DNA from 3 places in the Paenibacillus hexagrammi genome. Region 3 is predicted to be linked to each of the others. Evidence: riboswitches for the same ligand, from Rfam matches in the RefSeq annotation. Region 3 holds a riboswitch; each other region holds the start of a gene.
The links. Region 3 has a riboswitch for cobalamin ahead of L0M14_RS04455 (energy-coupling factor ABC transporter permease). Riboswitches for the same ligand answer to the same signal wherever they lie in the genome.
Positions count from the first base shown of each region.

Region 1 (6,746 bases), 140 kb from region 3:
GAATATATCAAGCTGATCATGGAAAGCAAGGGAATCCAGGTTTCTTTTATTGATTTATACAAAACTGCCCTGCCGTTTTACTCACCTGATGAGATTAATGGCGAGCACGAGGGATTGTCTGTTATGAAAAAAGCGATGCAGCAGGCTGATGGAATCGTTCTTTCTTCTCCTGAATATCACGGCAGTATGACAGGTGTGTTAAAGAATGCTCTCGATCACGTAGGCCAAGATCAAATTGGCGGCAAAGCGGTGTTGTCTGTAAGCTCGGCTGGAGGGGCTGTGGGTGTCAGCACCTTGCAGCATATGCAGGCTACAGTGAGGAATTTGCATGGTATTAACTGTCCGGAGTGGATTTCAATTGGCGGCGAACAACGAATCAGCTTTATGGGGCCGTTAGATGAAGGTGCTATGAATCCAAACCTCAAGCTTCGCATTCATAAAGCGATTGACACGTTCCTGCAATTAGCGACAGTGCTTGGAAAACGGGAATAGTTCATAGATGGATATCGCGTATGGTTCGCTATCTGCATTTCTAGATCTAGCTATGGCCATGGGCTACAAATTGAAATTAGCGTAAATACTATACCTTTGAACGCTTTTAAAAGGAGTAGGTTGAATTCAGATGGAATTGGGGCCAATTTCCGACCATATCCGACATCATCTGCGAATCCTGTTTGTTGGGTATAATCCAAGCATTCGCTCAGGTGAAACCGGACATCACTATGCCAATCCAACGAATCGGTTCTATCGAATTCTGCATGCCGCAGGTTTGACCGATAGGCTTTACTCGGCAGCGGAGGATCAAGATTTGCTGGATATCGGCTACGGTTTCACGAATATTGTCGCAAGACCTACATTGACTGCTGCTGAGATCAAACCGGAAGAGTATAAGAAGGGCAGAGAGACTCTTCGTGAAAAAATAAAAACGTTCCAGCCTCGAATTGTTTGTTTTGTCGGTAAGGGAGTCTATGAACAATATAGCGGTCGAAAAGGAATCGTCTGGGGCGCTCAATCGAACCCCGTCGTTCGGTCTAGCATTGAATATGTATGTCCGTCCTCCAGCGGACTCGTTCGAATGAAGTTGGATGAGATGGTGTCGATTTTTAGCGGTATGCGGGCATTCATGGAGAAAGAGGAGGAATGCACATGAACATTCCTTGGCTGGAATGGGCCAAACAAATTCAAGCGATATCCCAAGCTGGTCTGGAATACGGTGAGAACGGGTACGATTTGGAGCGTTATGAGATGCTTCGCAGCATCAGTGTGGAGATGATGAGCTATTTCACGGACACACCGGTGGATAAGGTAAAGGAGCTCTTTGCAAGTGACAGCGGTTATGCGACGCCGAAGGTTGATGTGAGAGCGGTCGTATTTCAGGAGGACAAGATTCTTCTTGTCCGGGAGAAAGCCGACGGCGCATGGTCGTTGCCGGGGGCTGGGCGGATATCGGCTACACACCCTCCGAGGTCGCCGTGAAGGAGACGAAGGAGGAAGCCGGCTACGACGTCAAGCCGGTTAGGCTGCTGGCGCTTCTGGATAAGAAGTGCCATCCGCATCCGCCCTCGCCGAACCACGTCTACAAGATATTTATCTTGTGCGAGCTGGAAGGCGGGGAAGCTTTAACGGATGCCCTAGAGACGACGGGCGTCGGTTTTTTTGCCGAGAACGAGCTGCCGCCGCTCTCGACCGAGCGAAACACCGTCAGCCAATTGCAGACGATGTTTCAGCTAGGACGCGGACCGGCACAGCAGGTGCTGCTGGATTAAGGAATTTGAATGCACCGACGAGCGGTCAGGACTTAGTGGCAGGTTGAAGGTTGTATTTTAATTTAATTAGGAAGATCAGAGAAAGAAAAATTCACTGCTTATTCGAGCAGATTTGCCATGAAAGTATTGCAGTGGCGTACTCCGAATGATTGGCACATTTTCACAAAATCTATACACGGGAATCTGGTTGCCAAGGACTAGATATCAGTCTCTATGTATGGAATCTACATATGGGAATCTACATACCCAGAGACTACAATAAGATCCTGAGTGAGCGTGCTGCTTGCCGCTGTGCAGCAAGCAGCAATTATTTATCCGCCGAGCGGGAATTCGCCGATCGGCTCGTACGACGGCTGCCGGCCCAAGTGGCTGCGGTAGAGGACGATGTCCTCTACCCGCCACGCGGGCCAGACCGCCGCAGGCGCCGCCTGCGCAAGCGCGGCGCGGCGAAATGCCCCCGCCGCTGTGCGGTAGCGGCGGGCCAGCGTGATGTGCGGCCGGTAGCCCCGGGCTTCGGCCGCGAAGCCGTGGCGGGCGCAGGCGCCCGTCACCTCGCGCTGCAGCCTGTGCAGCGCATCGAGGTCGCCGGCGACGCCCGCCCACAGCACCGACGGCGCCGCCGGAGGGCCGAACACGCCGAGACCCTCGGCGTGCAGTGTGAGCGGCGGCTGCGCCGCGGCCAGCTGGCGCAGGTCCTGCGCCAGCGCATCAGTAGCCTCGGCGGAGGTGTCGCCGAGGAAGAAGAGCGTAACGTGGACGTCCTCAGGGTGCGTCCACTTCTGGAAGGGCAGCGCTGTATGGGCGCTGCTTCGCCATGCCTCCAGAGCTGCCTTGACGGGCTCTGGAGGGCGAATGCCGACGAATAGTCGGAAGTCGGCTGATTGTGCTGTCGTATTTTGCATTGATATCCTCCTGATGAAATGGAATTTGCGAACACAGCGGATGCTCTTCAGCTTAGCATTTCCATCTAAGGTTTTACTTGATGCGTGAAGCGAATCTTGCTATCATAGCCATAATACAAAAGCAAAGGTGTGGTTATTCATGGGAAATCGGGCCTACAATTTTAATGCGGGGCCGGCGGCTCTTCCACTCGAAGTGCTGCAGAAAGCACAGGAAGAGCTTGTCGAATTCAAGGGAATTGGCATGTCGATTATGGAAATTTCGCATCGCAGCGCCGAATACGAGCAAGTACATAATGAAACACAGCAGCTGTTGAAGGAGCTGTTCGGCATCCCGGACGGGTATCAAGTTCAATTCCTGCAAGGCGGCGCAAGCACGCAATTCGCGATGATCCCGATGAATTTCTTAAAGTCCGGTAAGGTGGGCAGCTATGTTCTGACAGGAGCATGGGCGGAGAAGGCGATTCAAGAAGCAGGCTTGTTTGGAGAGGTTGCGATCGCGGCCAGCTCCAAAGAACAGAAGTTCATGAAAATTCCTGATTTGAGCGAAATCCAGATTCACCCAGATTCGGCCTATCTTCATGTAACATCCAATGAGACCATTGAAGGCGCGCAATTCCAAAGCTATCCGGAGACAGGAAATGTGCCGCTGATTGCTGATATGTCCAGTGATATCCTTAGCCGTCCGGTAGATGTATCCAAGTTCGGCATGATCTATGCCGGTGCGCAGAAGAACCTGGGTCCATCCGGGGTGACAGTTGTCATCATCAAAGAGGACATGCTTCAAGATCTGCCGAAGACGATTCCGACGATGCTGCGTTACGAAATTCATGGTAAGAACAATTCCTTGTACAATACACCTCCGGTTTATTCGATCTACATGGTCAACCTTGTTCTGAAGTGGATCAAGGAGCAAGGCGGTCTAACTGCAGTTGAAGCAAAGAACCGTGAGAAAACAGGCTTGATTTACAGCGCAATCGATCAAAGCGGCGGCTTCTACCGCGGTCCAGTCGATGCAGGAAGCCGTTCCATGATGAATGTGACGTTCCGCCTGCAGGATGAAGAGCTTGAGAAGAAGTTCATCAAGGAGACGCAGCAAGAAGGCTTTGTCGGACTGAAAGGTCACCGCAGCGTTGGCGGTCTGAGAGCTTCTACGTATAATGCCGTGCCATACGAATCCTGCAAAGCACTGGCTGATTTCATGGTAGACTTCCAAAAGCGTAATAGCTAATTTTGTCGTAGCTTGTAAACGGCACTTAAAAGACTACCCTCGTTCGTACGATCGAACGAGGGTAGTCTTTTCTCTATATCTAGTATGTCAATCCGTAGATTTCCAAAAGATTTGTGACACTCCTTATCCCCACTTTATCCCCAATTCCTCCAGGGAATATCCCCATATATGGGGTGAGAATTTACTGTCCTTCAAACCGGATGAAGCCAGATACAGCAAGGATTCGCTTGAAATATTCATTTGTCAATCCCTAAATATGGAAGGCATTATCCACATATTATGTACTGAATAGTAGGTGGGTTATACCCAACATGACACTATTTTATAGGAAATCTAAGTCGATTTTCTCATTGACAAGCACAATATATTGATATAAATTTGAATCTATCAACTATATATCGTAATGAACAGGTGCTTCTAGTTTCATAGAAACGCAGCAGCTTAATAGGGAAGTCCGGTGCAAATCCGGCGCGGTCCCGCCACTGTTAGGCAGAGCTTACGTCTCACAAGCCACTGGTTTGCTTAGGTTTCTTGGACTGCAAATCGGGAAGGCGGACGCTAGCCATGACGCCAAGTCAGGAGACCTGCCTGTTCGTTGACACACCCCTACGGTTGATAGGAAGGTGTCCTGACTCCCACTAGATGTAGTAGTATGTACTCGTCCATATAGTGGCGTATTCGGTCCTTCAAGCATGCCGAATGCGCCATTTTCATGTGCCAAAAGGAGACAAGTTTCGATGCTGATTGCTTACGATTCGAAGACAGGTAATGTTCGCAGGTTTATCAAAAAAGTAAATTTGCCGGCCGTTCAGATAGATGAAGCGTTGAGGATGGACGAGCCGTTTGTGCTTGTAACCTACACAACGGGCTTTGGTCAAATCCCGGAGAAGGTCTCTGGCTTCTTGGAACGGAATCATGCCAGACTTCAAGGCGTAGCAGCAAGCGGCAATAAGAATTGGGGAGACGGTTTCGCCAAGAGCGCCGACCGTATTGCAGAGAAATACGGAGTTCCGGTGCTGAGTAAATTCGAATTGTCCGGAACACGTCAAGATGTACAGCGATTTGTTCAGGGGGTGCAAGCAATTGCGGCATATTGAGTTAAACAACGAGCTGTTGCAGCGTGGTGCCGATGGCTTCTTTCAATTGGAGAAGGATAAAGAAGCAGTTCGCGTATTTATGGAAGAAGTAAATCACAACAGCATGAGCTTTCCCGACACGGCAAGCAAGGTTCGTTACATGATCGAACAAAACTATTACGAGGATGTGTACGAGAAATATTCGGCATCCGAGGTTGAAGATATATACAAGATCACGCACGACTATCAGTTTGAATTCTCTTCTTATATGGCGGCTTCCAAATTCTATACGGATTATGCATTACGAAGCGATGACAAGACGCAATATCTGGAGCACTATGCGGACCGTGTGGCGATTGTAGCGCTTCATTTGGGGCGGGGTGATGTACATACAGCCAAAGATCTGGCCAAATCCATGATGGAGCAGAGGCTGCAGCCTGCAACGCCTACCTTCCTCAATGCCGGCAAGAGCCGCAGAGGCGAAATGGTATCCTGCTTCCTGCTGGAGATGGATGACTCCCTTAACTCGATTAATTATGTGCTCGGAACCTGTATGCAGCTTTCCAAAATTGGCGGCGGAGTTGCCGTTAACTTATCCAAGCTGCGCGGTCGCGGAGAGTCGATTAAAGGCGTTGAGCGTGCGGCTAAAGGCATTATGCCTGTCATGAAGCTGATGGAGGATGCATTCTCCTATGCGGACCAAATGGGTCAACGTAAAGGCTCAGGAGCTGCCTATTACAATATCTTCGGCTGGGACGTCATGGAATTCCTGGACAGCAAAAAGATTAACGCTGACGAGAAGACGCGTTTGAAGACATTGTCAATCGGATTAATTGTTCCTAATCAATTCTACAAGCTTGCTGAAGAGAACCAACCTCTTCACGTGTTTGCTCCTTATACCGTTTATAAAGCATACGGTCAGCATCTGGACGACATGGATCTCGATGAGATGTATGACGTACTACTCGCAGATTCTCGAGTGAAGAAGAAAGTCGTAATGAGCGCTCGTGAGATGCTGGTAAAAATTGCGACAACACAGCTGGAATCCGGCTATCCATATATTATGAACCGAACGAATGCGAACTTGGCTCATCCGCTGAAACAGATCGGCGCCATCAAGATGTCCAATCTGTGCACGGAGATTTTTCAGCTTCAAGAGACTTCTGGAGATCGGTGACTACGGCGCTGACAATATCATTCGTCGTGATATCAGCTGCAATCTGGCATCTCTTAACATTGCGAATGTGATGGACTTGAAAAAGCTACGCGAATCGGTGCACGAGGGCATGACAGCACTAACGGCTGTGAGTGACATGACGACAGTTGCTAACGCCCCTGGTGTTGCCAAGGCGAACCGGGAGCTGCATTCTGTTGGACTAGGTGCGATGAATCTGCACGGTTACTTGTCCAAGAATCGAATCAGCTATGAAAGTGACGAAGCCAAAGACTTCGTGCGCACCTTTTTTATGGCTATGAACTACTACTCCATTGAGAGAAGTATGGAAATCGCCAAGGAAAAGGGCAAAACCTTCGACGGCTTCGAGCTTTCGGAGTACGCGAACGGAAATTATTTTGAACGATATATCCAGACCGATTACCGGCCTGTTACTGATAAAGCGAAATCCTTGTTTGAAGGCATGCAGATCCCAACTCCTGACGACTGGAGCAGGCTGAAGGATGAGGTGCGCGTTCACGGGTTGTACCATGCCTACAGAATGGCTATTGCGCCTACGCAGAGCATTTCATATATTCAAAATGCCACGTCGAGTGTAAT
Region 1 is NZ_CP090978.1:1,118,701-1,125,446, forward strand. Features, by position in the region: gene L0M14_RS05060 (NADPH-dependent FMN reductase) at 1-492, shown strand, start outside; gene L0M14_RS05065 (mismatch-specific DNA-glycosylase) at 629-1,150, shown strand; partial or broken gene L0M14_RS05070 (NUDIX hydrolase) at 1,147-1,766, shown strand; gene thpR (RNA 2',3'-cyclic phosphodiesterase) at 2,078-2,668, opposite strand; gene serC (3-phosphoserine/phosphohydroxythreonine transaminase) at 2,808-3,896, shown strand; cobalamin riboswitch at 4,289-4,502, shown strand; gene nrdI (class Ib ribonucleoside-diphosphate reductase assembly flavoprotein NrdI) at 4,634-4,993, shown strand; partial or broken gene nrdE (class 1b ribonucleoside-diphosphate reductase subunit alpha) at 4,980-6,746, shown strand, end outside.
Region 1: linked by a shared signal. The riboswitch ahead of nrdI (class Ib ribonucleoside-diphosphate reductase assembly flavoprotein NrdI) and the one ahead of L0M14_RS04455 (energy-coupling factor ABC transporter permease) in region 3 are both predicted to bind cobalamin.

Region 2 (6,746 bases), 2.4 Mb from region 3:
TTATACGATGCCACACCGCTCGTACAATGCTACAGAGCCTGTGGCTCTCTTCGAATTGAGGACTGACCCAGCAGCTCTGCTTTCATGGAAATGATGACGGTTTCGATTTCATCGAAGCCTCCGCCCCCAACCTCCAGAAGACCTGCGCGGCAGCACCTTTCGCATAAACGTTCAAAATAGCGGCGATGACCGCTTGCCGCCATCAGATCGCCTACCTGCGCCGCTGTGTTGGCGTTTCGGATTTCTTCAAGTAAAGTGTCGGAAGCTTCTGACTCTACTGCTACCTGTGCCAAAAAATTAAAATCAACCGGGGCACTCTTGGAATGCACCATCATCACTCCCTGAGCAACCTTGGAGAATTTCCCCATCATCCCGACTAGTGTCACTTTGCGGACTCCCTGCCTCTGGCACTGCGTCAAGGCGAAGCCGACGAAATCGCCCATTTCCACAAAGGCTTCCTCTGGAAGATTCGGATACATGCTGATTCCGTAAGTCTCCGTGCGGCCACCTGTGGATAACACAATATGCTCACAGCCGCATTTGACGGCGACGCGGATCGCCTGAGCTACACTGGCTTTATAGGCAGCTGTTGAGAAAGGTACCACGATTCCCCGTGTGCCTAAGATCGAAATGCCGCCGATGATACCAAGCCGCCCATTGAGCGTTTTCTTGGCGATTTCTTCGCCGTCAGGCACAGAGACGAGCACGTAGACGCCGCGCTCCATCTCGTACTGCTCGAGCACCTCTTGCACGGTCTCGCGAATCATTTTTCTCGGCACGGGGTTGATCGCGGCCATGCCGACCTCCACGGGGAGGCCGGGCTTCGTGACGCGCCCGACGCCGATGCCTCCGTCGATCGCGATGCCGGGCTCATCGCGCCAGCTCACGCGCACGATGATCTTAGCGCCGTGCGTCGCGTCAGGGTCATCGCCGCCGTCCTTAATCACGGCGGCCTCGCCCCACAGCTGCGTGTACTCGCAGCTGTGCAGAGCAAATGCGACCGTATCCCCGATCGGGATACGGATGCGCACTTCCGCTTGCGGCGCCTGCTCGATGAGCGCCAGCAGCGCCGCCTTGGCTCCTGCGGTCGCGCAGGAGCCTGTGGTGTAGCCATGGCGGAGCGGCTTCGCTTGCTCGTCCATGGCCTGTTTTACCCCATCCGCGCTGCGAGGATGGACAGCGCGTTCACGGCAGCCACGGCGACCGGACTGCCGCCCTTGCGGCCGATATTCGTGATGAACGGAATATCGAGCTTCGCCAGCTCCTCCTTCGACTCCGCTGCCGAGACGAAGCCGACCGGCACGCCGATGACGAGTCCGGGCTTCGCAACGCCTTCTTTGATCAGGCGGATCAGCTCCAGTAGCGCCGTCGGCGCATTGCCAATGGCAAAAACACCGCCTTCCGCCTCTTGGATCGCTTTGCGAATGGAAATAATCGCACGTGTCGTGTTGAGCCTTTTGGCTTCCTCGATGACATCTTGATCGGATATGTATACTTTGACCTCGCCGCCGTACTGCTCGATGCGGGGCTTGCTAATGCCCACCTGCACCATTTGCACGTCGGCAACCAGAATTTTCCCAGAACGAATTGCTTCAACGCCAGCTTCAATTGCTCTGGGATGGAACCGCATGCTTCTTCCCAGTTCAAAATCCGCCGAAGCATGAATTACGCGCTGAACGACCGGATATTGTTCCTCTGTGAAGCTGTGCTCACCAAGCTCTTCCGTAATCATTTCGAAGCTCTTCTCCTCGATTTCCTGCGGCTGAACGGTTAGCGGTTTAAAGTCCGTATGAAATTCCATGGTCTATGCCTCCTTAAAAATAAGCTGTCCGATATGCTGCAGCACACCGTCAAAGTCTGCGTACTGGGTCCCATATTCCAGCCCCGGACGGCCGATCACAATGCTCTCAATGCCCATCTCCAGCGCTGCTTCCAGCTTCTCATCCACCGCGCCTACTTTTCCGCTTTCTTTGGTGATCATCAGTGTAACGTTATAGTGGGCGTATAGCGCTTGATTCAGCTCTTTGGAAAAAGGACCTTGCATCGCGACAATGTTCCTCTGCTCCAATCCCAGCTCTTCGCATTTTTCCATATTGTCCTTGCGCGGAAGCATACGGGCAATTAATGTTGTATCAGGCAGCCCTAACAAGCGCTTCGCAAAAATGCCTAGGGTTTTGCTGCCCGTCGTGAGCATAATATTGCCTCTTCTTTGCGCAGCTTCTTCCGCCGCTGCTTGGTAATCATCGACGATCGTAATGAGACCACTCTGTTCGTAAGTTAGACTTTGGCGCTCAAAGCGAACGTAAGGAACCTTAGCTTCCTGCGATGCCGCTATCGCATTCTTGGAAGCCTCCTCCGCAAACGGATGTGTAGCGTCGACCACGGCACGGATGCATTTATCACGAATGAGCTCCTGCATCTGTTCCGCTGTCAATCTGCCGGTCAGGACAGGAAGTCCTTCCATCTCCATGCTTTTAGCTGCACTGTCAGTAACCACCGTCGTCAGAATTGCATGGCCTTCAGCTCGAATTTGGAGTGCGAGCTCTCTCGCATCGCTTGTTCCGGCTAGGACAAGAATCATATCTTTGTACCCCCAATTTGAACGGGGATGCTGTCTTGCAGCTGTGTATGGTCGTGTTCGTGTTGTTCGCTGTGTTCCTCATGGTGATGATCTTGGACGTGATCACGCTCGTGCACATCCGCATGACGGTGATGATGATTATGTTCAAGGCCAAGATTCTCCTCTTGGTGTTGATGGTGGTGTTCATCGTGCTCTTGGTGATGCTCTTGGTGGTGTTCATGGTTGTGCTCACGATGATGATGATGGTGAACATGTCCATGGTCATGATGGTGCTCATCATGAAGCCCATGGTGATCATGATGATGATCATGGTCGATATGCTTCATCGCTTCCAAACGGTACTGACACATATCGCAGTTCATTTTCACCTCATCCTGGACGGCCTCTAGCGCCCGGCTTATGAGAATTTCCTTCAGAATCGGATGGAAGCCGAAATAGGGAGCAAGCACAAACTCATGGTTTACATACTTCTCGCCGTACCCCTCAACCAAACTTTCCATCCTTTGAATCAACACACCCGTGAACAAGAAGTACGGGAGAATCACAACCTTCTTTGCTCCAAGTCGGATACATCGTTCAACACCTTCATCAATCAGCGGAGCCGTTACCCCGATAAAGGCGGTCTCCACCCATTTGACCTTAAGGCGTTCCCACAAAAGCCGAGAAATTTTGAACAAATCACTGTTTGCGTCTGGATCGCTGCTTCCGCGTCCTACGACGAGGAGAGCCGTGTCCTCTTGCTCCTGCTCCACTTGGATCCCAGAGTCAAGAATCCGTGAGGTTAAGATGTCAAGAATTTGATCGTGAACACCGATTGGTCTCCCGTAGGTGAACTGAACTTGCGGATATTTCAGCTTCGCTTCGTCGATCGCTGCAGGAATATGGATTTTGGCGTGTCCGGCAGCAAATAATATAATCGGTATCACGATCACACGTGATGCTCCTTGCGATATACATCGTTCAATTCCTTGTGAAATCGTAGGCAGAACGAACTCCAAGAAACACGTTTCCACTAAAAAACCATTCATTCTTGCAGAAATATCAGCTACAAATTGCCTGACCTCTTCATTACCTTCTTCATCCCTGCTGCCATGACCAACAAATAAAACTGCATTCATATCTCGTTCTCCTCCTGAACTTCTATTGCAAATGATCCAAGCATTAATCCCCGCAGGCCGCATTTTCGATGACAAAGCCTTGCGCTTCCTGATGTCGGTACCCTTCGATCTCCTTCACCCTCTTATAAAATTTATGGAATCTTTCATTCGGATGTCCTTCTGTCTTGTATCGTTCAACGATTCGCGCTACAAGCTCGACAATCTCTCCTGGCTCGATTCCTTCAGCTACAGGCTGGGCAGGATGCGCGTTTCGTCCCACCGTTTTGCCCCCAAGAAACAAATCAAACTTTTCTTTCCTGTACACGATACCGATATCCTGTTGTACAGCACCGTAGCATGCCATCCCGCATCCGTTAAAACCTATCTTTAATTCTTTGGGAACCTCGAGATTGCCGACTCGCTTATGAATGGCCTCTGCATAAGGAATGGATTCACTTTTTTCCAGATTACAAAAATCACAAGCTTTGATTTGCGCTAGGTCTCCAATAGGAGAGAGCAGAAGTCCCAGCGCTTCAAGCTCCTCTGTTATTTCTACCGGATTCTCCGTTTGAATTCTTACGATCAACTGATGATGCGGCGTGTATTCCATATCTCCGCGATCCCCAAGGATTTGTCCCAAAGCTACTAACTGTGTACTGCTTAGCTTTTTATTGGCAATTCCAGGGCTAACCGCGAATTCAAAGATTGATTTCGTCGCTGTCACCGCCGATTGTACTTGCGTTTGTGCTCGTAGTTCAGCTGATATTAGTGTTTGTGCCTGTAGTTGTGCTGGTAGCTGCACTGGTGCAGCACACGATTCTTCTCCTTTTCCTCGGGAAACGAGTTGGAGCGCCTCCACAGCCAGTTCATGTAGATTTGGCCTTACCTGCAAAGTTTCATCGAACCCCAGCGCCGGAACTAACGGCTTTGTATTCCTTGATTCTCCGATTACCTGTGACGCCTCTTCTTGTGCAAGCGCCCAAGGCTCTGCCTCCGCTTGAAGTCTTTGATGAGGCTTCAGAGGCTGAATCTCTGCTCCAAGCGTATATTTGCGCTGATAGCCTCTTGGCGTAATCATGAGCCCGTCGTAATTTTTAGTGCTTGAATTGCCGATGATGATGGTGGTCAACATGCCAATTTCGTAGTTCAACATTTCAGATAGCGTCGTGACGATGACATGCTCCCGATCCCGATACGCACTCTTGACAATACCTACGGGCGTATCCGGTGAACGATATTGAAGGAGGATTCTCTGAGTCTCCACGATCTGCCTCGTCCTTCTTCCGCTGCGCGGATTGTACAAAGCGATAACAAAATCGGCCTGCCCCGCCGCCTCAACTCTTTTGGCAATGAATTCCCAAGGTGTAAGGTGATCACTGAGGCTAATTGTGCAAGCATCATGCATGATTGGCGCCCCAAGCAGCGAGCCTGCAGAATGTAGAGCGGAAATACCCGGGATGACCTCCACTTCAACCCCTGCAGACCGTGTCCAGCCCTGCTCCATCAGCACCTCATAGACGAGTCCAGCCATTCCATATACACCTGCGTCACCGCTTGATATGACTGCTACCTTCTTGCCTGAATTAGCCTGCCGGACTGCCTCTTGCGCTCTGCTGACCTCCTCCGTCATGCCTGTTCGAACGATTTGTTGTTCTGTGAGCAGGCCTGAGATCAAGTCCACATATGTGTTGTAGCCAATAACGACCTCACTCTCTTGAATCGCTTCGCGTGCCCGCCTGGTCATATGTTCAAAGCTTCCCGGACCGAAGCCGATAATCAGCAACTTCCCTTTCATATCTTCATCCCCTCTCACAAAATTGCCCGTCTAAAACCCAGTTTCACGATATGTAAGCATGAAAAAAAGCACTTCCAACACAGAATCATGTTAGAAGTGCTTGGTTAGCGCGCCAAAAAAGAAGAAAAAAGGAGCAACCGCTCTCTAACACTCCCTAATTCCTCGTAGGGTTTGCAGTGTTGATAAACCAGGCAGGTCTCCTGACTTCGATTACCGTCTCTTCGCGTCTTCCCGGAGCAAACGCTCCAGTGACTTTCGTGCGAAAAGATGCCGAAATAATTCGGCCATCGTTACAGTGGCGGGTCCGTGCCGGATTTTCACCGGACTTCCCTTTTAACCAAATGAAAGGTTCATTTGGCACCTGATTCCAAATATGCAATTAGAAATATCCTATCATCAATACTATCGCTTGTCTACGCATTATTCATAGATTACTTGGTATAAGCCCTCTAGCAAGCTCCTATAATCTAATGGATTATATTCAATTTCGGAGAAAGAAACATGAATCACCTTATTCGACGTTTTTACGACGAAAAAGCTTTTTTCGGTGTTTTCAGGATCTATGTACGTATAGCAATCCAACTGCGTGCTTCCTGTCTTTTGCTGAAGGAATTGCGTAGCTTCCAAACTGTGATTTGCATAGCTAGGCATATTCTGCCCTCCTTCCCAGAAAAGTCGCTATCTTCTATATCGCAGCATGGTATATACCATCAGATAGGAACAGCACATGACGAGCATCATGGCACAGATAAAAATAAGCGAACTGCTTGACTCTATCGTATCCAATGAGTCTTGTACAATCTCTACAGGATCGCTCACAATATCCCAACTATTCCAACGCAAAAAACGTCCCAGAAAAACCCCTATACTGCACAAAAACTGCAAAACGCCGACAAACAGCCACGCGGTACGTGAGCGAAATTTCTCCATGAACATCTCGTGAACAATGTACAATGATAATAATCCTGTTAACAGAGCGGTAAATGCCGTCAGCGCGTTAAGCAATATATCATATTGGATCGGAATTGAGGTTTTTAAGTACGTCAAGTGAACGATGTCAGTAATGATATAAGGGGAGTTGGGATAAAATAGCAGCCAGAATGCCAGTCCAAATAAAATGCCGAAGCGGAAGTCCGCTTTTTTTGCCATGCATATCGTACGACTAAAGCTGCCACAAGCGGGATCCAAGCCAAAATGAGATTAGGCAGAATCAGCCAATGGTAGAGCGTGCTGTGCGACCATATGATCCTTAATAGCAAGAGTAGGACACTGC
Region 2 is NZ_CP090978.1:3,355,039-3,361,784, forward strand. Features, by position in the region: gene L0M14_RS15195 (cobalt-precorrin-5B (C(1))-methyltransferase) at 30-1,142, opposite strand; gene L0M14_RS15200 (precorrin-8X methylmutase) at 1,151-1,801, opposite strand; gene cobK (precorrin-6A reductase) at 1,805-2,581, opposite strand; gene L0M14_RS15210 (sirohydrochlorin chelatase) at 2,578-3,699, opposite strand; gene cobJ (precorrin-3B C(17)-methyltransferase) at 3,743-5,473, opposite strand; cobalamin riboswitch at 5,647-5,853, opposite strand; gene L0M14_RS15220 (hypothetical protein) at 5,894-6,124, opposite strand; gene L0M14_RS15225 (DUF1361 domain-containing protein) at 6,152-6,622, opposite strand.
Region 2: linked by a shared signal. The riboswitch ahead of cobJ (precorrin-3B C(17)-methyltransferase) and the one ahead of L0M14_RS04455 (energy-coupling factor ABC transporter permease) in region 3 are both predicted to bind cobalamin.

Region 3 (6,746 bases):
CAATTCGTGATCTTGTTCGGCGGTCGCTGCTGGAGCAGAGCTCGATGCAGGAAGAGGAGACTGTAGCCGGCACCATTGTGATGGTATACGATCATCATGTCAGCGACCTGCCGATTACTCTGACAGAGCTGCAGCATTTGTATCATCATGAAATCATATCTACGATGCATATTCATTTGAATCATCAGCAGTGTCTGGAAATACTGGTTGTGCGAGGCAAAGTGCGTCAGCTTCGAAAGCTGCAGCAGCAGATCCAGGTCTTAAAAGGCGTCGGGTACGCCGAGCTGTCAGTTACTCACGTAGATGAGACGAGTGCCAACCAGCATTCTCAATCTCATTCTCAATCACAATCACATTCACATTCACATTCTCATTCTCATTCTCATTCTCAATCACATTCACATACTCATTCTCATTCGCATTCACATAGTCACAGCGACCATTCCCATGAATAACCGTTGAATTCGAAGTCAGATCAGGTTTTTGCTACAATGGTAGCTGGAGGTGACGGCATGTCAATCAAATATTTTAGCTTGCAAGAGGCTAACGCGCTGATTCCTGAGATGGATCGGCAGCTGCAGGCTATTCAAGCTTTGAAGAAGCAATTCGACATGAAATATAGCGAGCTTCGTCGAAGTAAAGAGCTGCATGCAGGCATTCAAGGAAGTAACGGTGAAGATCTGTTCTTCGTGCAGGAAGCGGAGCTCGAATTTATACAAATTGAGGCGCGCAGCTTGATTCAGAGCTTTCAGCTTCAAGGGGTCGAACTGAAGGATATCGATACGGGATTAATCGATTTTCCGGCTATGATCGATGGCGAAGAGGTACTACTCTGCTGGAAGCAGGGTGAGGATGCCATACGCTACTATCACGGTGTGCACGATGGATTTGCGGGACGAAAGCCAATCACGGATCAAGGGACTAGTGATGATCATGAATAATCCAATCACTCTCTTTAGATTCAAACGACGTATGGCAGGCATGGTTTTGGTGCTGCTGCTCTTGCTTCTTGGGCTTTCATCACAACCAGGACAAGCTTTGGCACATGCATCTTTAGTGGAATCAACACCGCAAGCGGATAGCAAGTTTGCCGAGTCCCCGGCGGAGGTGTCTCTAACCTTTAACGAGCGTCTGGATGACGGACTTTTTTATATCAAGGTTTACAACAGCAAGGGTAGGGAAGCCGTGACCGATAAAGCGGTTATGAATGCGGATCACACAGGCATGATTCTGAAGCTTCCCCAATTGCCGGAAGGCGTATACTTGATCAGCTACCATGTGATTTCGGCAGACGGTCATCCCGTGGGAGGAAGCTATCCGATTACGGTCGGCAATCCTCCTCAGGAAGAAAAGCTGCAGTTGCCTACGGGACAAGTGTCCCATCAACATGGGCTTAGCAGCGGTTCCTTTAGTAATAAAGTCATGCTGCAGTATGCGTTTCGAGGGCTTTGGTATTTTACGGTTTTGGCTCTAGCGGGCTGGGTCATTTGGCTGAGATTGTTTCGCCGTAACCGAGATCAGAAGGGGACGCTCTCCGCATGGACATTGAATTTGCAGAGAGGGCATTTGATTGCGCTGCTGCTGCTCATTTTCACGCATGTGGAAGACTTGTTAGGCGGTGGAGGCGCTAGAGAGCTGTGGGAGCTGATGAGTGCTACAAGCGTAGGCATCAGTTGGGTGCTTCTGCTGCTGCTGTCCTTCATCGGTTTCGCGGTTGTTGGAAGATGGGCCCTGCTAGACATCGTCTGGGGACTCGCGCTTTTGGCTGTCAAGTGCTTTAGCGGGCACGCCGCTTCCTTTTCACCGTACGCGGTAACCGTTACACTTGACTTTGTCCATCTGGCTGCGGCCGCTTTATGGGTAGGCGGGCTGCTCATGCTGTTGGTGAAGTGGCTGGGCAAAACCGAAGACAGAGCTACATTCATTCGAGCATTTTCCAGGATGGCATTTTTGTCTATTCTTGTTTTGGTCGTATCCGGATTTATATCCATATGGTTATTCCTTCCGAATTGGCATTATTTGCTTTACTCGGGCTGGGGTCAATTTATGCTGGCCAAGATTGGCGCCGTCGTGTTGGTACTGGTTACAGGTATCATTCTGCGCATTTTGTTAAGAAAGAAGAAAGATGGGCAGGTCCACATTTGGGTCAAAATTGATTTTAGTCTGATGGCTGTTATTATTCTGCTTGTAGGATTGATCACTTATTTGGCTCCCATTCCGGCTAACGAGCCGCTCATGTACCACGTTATGGGGGACAAGATCCATATGACTGCTGAAATCACGCCTAAGGTGCAGGGTACCAATACCTTCGTGACCAAGGTGTGGCTGCCCGAGAAGCTTGGAGAGCCCAAGCATGTCGAAATGATCTTACACTACGTGGATGATAAGAACATTTCGCCCATTCAGGTACCGGTCGCTCCTTATAAAGAAGAAGATCAGCTGGAGTCGTATGGCGACTTGGCCTCATACAGCTATAAGGTTTCTGGCGCGTACTTAACCCTGCGGGGGAACTGGGATCTTGAGATTCGGGTAATGGATTCGGAGGACAACGAGACCGTGTACCATAAAGATTTTATTTTGTATTAGCTGCTTGATCATCGAAAGGAGTAGGTGAGCGCGTATGGCATGGCACAACATTCTTGAGCAGGAGTTGATCTCAATCAAATGGGATGATCGCGATCAGGAGGCCATTATTGAAGTGAACGATGGCGGTATTGCACCGAGCTACGTCACCTTGCGGCTGGAAGCGCGAGAGATTGACCAGTTGATCGGAGCGCTGAATGAAATTCAAGCCAAGATCCGGGCTGCCAAAAGAGAGTAACCGGCTCTTTATAAGCCATGAACTATTTCTCTCAACAAGCAGGAATATGGGGAATGTTGACGAATTGTTGATAGCGGTATTTTAAAAGTGAATCATGAAACTATCAGGTGCCCTTGTGAGAGCAAGGGGTAACAGGGAATCGGGTGCAAATCCCGAGCGGTCCCGCCACTGTAATCGGGGAGTACACTCTTACGCCAGTCACTCGTTGTCATGACGGGGAAGACAAGAGGAAGCGTTGATCCGAGAGCCAGGAGACCTACCTGATCGTGTTCACACCACAAACCTTCGTGGAAAGGAGCGGTGTACCATGCAAATCTAGCAGCGAGACTCTCGGTACTCGTATGCTCTTTTTGTGGCGTACATACGGCCAATCCTTCAGGGATTGGTCTTTTTTGGTTTACAGGCATTTATCTCAATGGACAGAAAGGAAATTGTAAACATGACATTCAAAAAAATGTTAAGCACGCTGATGCTCATCTTCGGATTTACCGTGTATCTGCTTCTCAATGATCCGCAGCAAGCGTACGCTATGCACATTATGGAGGGATTTCTCCCGCTGAAATGGGTGCTGATCTGGTGGGCGGTTTTCTTGCCTTTCTTTGTCTTAGGCTTGCGTTCGCTGATTCGAATTACAAAGGAAGCGCCGGAGCTGAAGATGATGCTTGGCTTGGCGGGGGCCTTTACGTTTGTACTCTCTGCGCTCAAAATTCCTTCCGTTACCGGAAGCAGCTCGCATCCGACAGGGACAGGTCTCGGAGCCGTGATGTTCGGACCGCTGCCAATGAGCGTCCTGGGCTCGATCGTGCTATTGTTTCAAGCAGTATTACTGGCGCATGGCGGATTGACAACATTAGGGGCTAATGCCTTCTCCATGGCAGTCGCAGGTCCGATCGTTGGCTATTGGGCGTATAAAGTGATGATGAAATCCACCGGCAAACAAAAGCTGTCCATCTTCACGGCAGCAGCTCTAGCGGACCTATCCACGTATGTGATTACATCCATACAATTGGCGTTGGCGTTTCCGGCGGAACACGGAGGCGTATGGGCGTCGTTTTTGAAATTCGGCGGTATCTTCGCCATCACACAGATTCCTTTGGCGATTAGCGAGGGATTGCTTACCGTATTAATTTGGAATTGGCTGCAGGCCTACAGCTCCAACGAGTTATCCATCTTGCAGCGTACGATGAAAGGAGTCCGGGAGTCATGAAAATCCGTACACATTCCTTCATTTTAATAGCGATCATCGTGTTACTTGCCGTTCTGCCTCTTATATTTGTAAGCGGGGACTTCGGCGGGGCGGACGATGCCGCGGAAGGCTTGATTCAAACACTTGCTCCTTCCTACGTGCCGTGGTTCTCGTCGCTGTTTGAGCTTCCTTCGGAAACGGAGAGCCTGCTGTTCGCTTTACAGGCGGCAATTGGAGCCGGCTTCATCGGATATGCCATCGGCGTCTTCAAAGGGCGGGCCTCCAGAGATAAAGACGTATGATGAAGCTGATTGATGCCCTATCCTATAACAACAAGCTGCGGACGGTTTCTTCCGAGTGGAGAAGCAGCTTCGCAGCCATTCTTTTCCTGCTGTCTTATCTAGCGCATCCTTTCATACAAATTCTAGTGCTGCTCTGGATGTCGGTCTGGATTGTAGCCTATGCAGGAATACCGCTAAAATATTTTCTCACACTTTTATCGATGTCCAGTGTTTTCTTTCTTGCCAGTTTACCTGGTATATTAATTGAGTTTACAGCCGGCACATTCTTGATTTCAGCCTCCGGGCTGAGTCTCGCCCTTCATTTGTGGTTGCGGACTACGGTTTGCGTGTCATGCATGCTGTTTCTTGTTTTTACAGTGCCTGTTTCCGAATGGATGCAGCTCTTGAATAAGCTTCGTGTACCCTCCTTAGTGATTGAAATTATGATGATTATGTACCGATTCTTGTTTGTACTCTCCGACACTGCCCATGATATGTTTGTGGCTCAGCGAGCTCGAGGCGGACATAGGGGGCTGGCAAACGGACTGCGCGACACCGCTATGATTATTGTTAGGTTGTTTGCCAAGACCATGTACAGATATAAAGCGCTGTCGTTCGGTCTCTTATCAAGAGGCTTTACGGAGCATATAGAGTTACCTATTTCTCCAAGAAAGTCAGTATCGCTGAGATATTGGACGGAAGGTCTTCTAGGAATATTGCTCTTGATCATGTTAGAGTGGATGCTTGAATGGAAAGGGGAAAGGTGATGACCGCTATTTTAGAGGCGCGAGGAATCAGCTACCGCTATCCCGGAACGTCTGCGGATGCGCTTCATGAATTATCCCTGCAGATTCCTATGGGAAAAAAGACCGCCATATGCGGGCACAACGGCTCGGGGAAATCAACATTTTTTCTTCATACAATCGGTATTCATAAGCCTGCAAAAGGGAGTTTGTTGTGGAAGGGCAGCGAGATTTCTTACAAGAGGGAGTCTATTCAACGCTTGCGTAGGCAGATCGGACTTGTGTTTCAGGACCCGGAGCAGCAGCTGATTTTGAACACGCCCCTTGAGGATGTATCCTTCGGTCTTCGCAATGCAGGTGTGTCAGAGCAGGAAATCAACGAAAGAACCGCAGCTATATTAAGCGTGATGGGCCTTAGCGAATTGTCGGATACACCTATACATCAATTAAGCTTGGGGCAAAAGAAGCGGGTAGCGCTTGCAGGTGTCTTGGTGCTTGAACCCGACTTGCTGATTTTGGATGAACCGACGGCTTATCTGGACCGGGTATCGGAGCAGCAGCTAATCGAAGAACTGAATCGGATCCACAGCCGGGGAATCGGCATGGTGATGGCGACGCATGATATGAATCTGGCTTATTCTTGGGCGGATTGGATTCTTGTGATGGATCGAGGATCCTGTGTGCTGCAGGGAACGCCGGAATATGTATTTGGCAGAGGGGATCAGCTGCATGATCTGGGACTGGAGCTTCCGATGCTGCTGGACTTGTGGCGTTCCTTACCTGAACATGTCCGCGCCGGGCAAGCTCCTCCCAGAGATCTTGCTGCTTTCAAACAATTGATTGAGAAGCTTTAGATATCATGCTCTACACATGATTCGAAGGGATTAGCTCTCTTTCCACGCCTGAGGATGGTTGTCACTGACAAGCTCTACTGCACTTGCATTAGCGGCTACCTGTTCAGGCGTTTTGCAGCCTGGAATTACCGTTGTCACAGCCGGATGCTTCAAGCACCAGGCAAGAGCCCACTTCGCCATATCCATGCCGGCAGGCACTTCTTCTTGCTGAATGCGCTGAACTTCCTCCAGCTTTTTCATAGTGCTCTCTTGATCGTGGCGATGACGCACATCAGTTTTGTCAAAAACAGCACCGGGCTTGTATTTCCCGCTCAAATAGCCGCTGGCTAAAGGTACCCTAGCTAATACACCTAGATCTTGCTGCTGGCAGGAAGGAAACACCAATTCCTCCGGAGCACGGTCAAGCCTGTTATAGACGACTTGGATAGCCTGGGAATTCACTCTTGTGGAAGCTTCTGTTTGATGAATGTTGCTGTTGCTGCCAATCGAAGTCCCAAGATGTCTTACCTTACCTGCTTTGACCTGCTCATTCAATACATTCCATAGCTCATCGCTATCGAACGCCGAGTCTGGCCCTGAGTGAAATTGATACAAATCTATGTAGTCCGTTTGAAGCGCTTTAAGCGAAGCATCCAATTGTTTAACAACGTCTTGAGCTGTGTAATTATCCGTTCTTGTAAAGCGTTCGTGAAAGTGATGTCCGAACTTGGTTGCTACAATCCAATCTTCACGCTTGCGTCTGGATAAATAACTGCCGATGAATGATTCGGATAAGTGATCGCCGTAGCATTCCGCCGTATCAATGAGATTAATGCCGAGCTCCGCGGCTTTATCCAGAATGGCATCTGCTTCGTCTTGGGT
Region 3 is NZ_CP090978.1:975,268-982,013, forward strand. Features, by position in the region: gene nikR (nickel-responsive transcriptional regulator NikR) at 1-455, shown strand, start outside; gene L0M14_RS04440 (DUF2203 domain-containing protein) at 513-941, shown strand; gene L0M14_RS04445 (copper resistance CopC/CopD family protein) at 853-2,586, shown strand; gene L0M14_RS04450 (hypothetical protein) at 2,621-2,821, shown strand; cobalamin riboswitch at 2,910-3,099, shown strand; gene L0M14_RS04455 (energy-coupling factor ABC transporter permease) at 3,261-4,028, shown strand; gene L0M14_RS04460 (energy-coupling factor ABC transporter substrate-binding protein) at 4,025-4,309, shown strand; gene cbiQ (cobalt ECF transporter T component CbiQ) at 4,306-5,055, shown strand; gene L0M14_RS04470 (energy-coupling factor ABC transporter ATP-binding protein) at 5,055-5,885, shown strand; gene L0M14_RS04475 (aldo/keto reductase) at 5,916-6,746, opposite strand, start outside.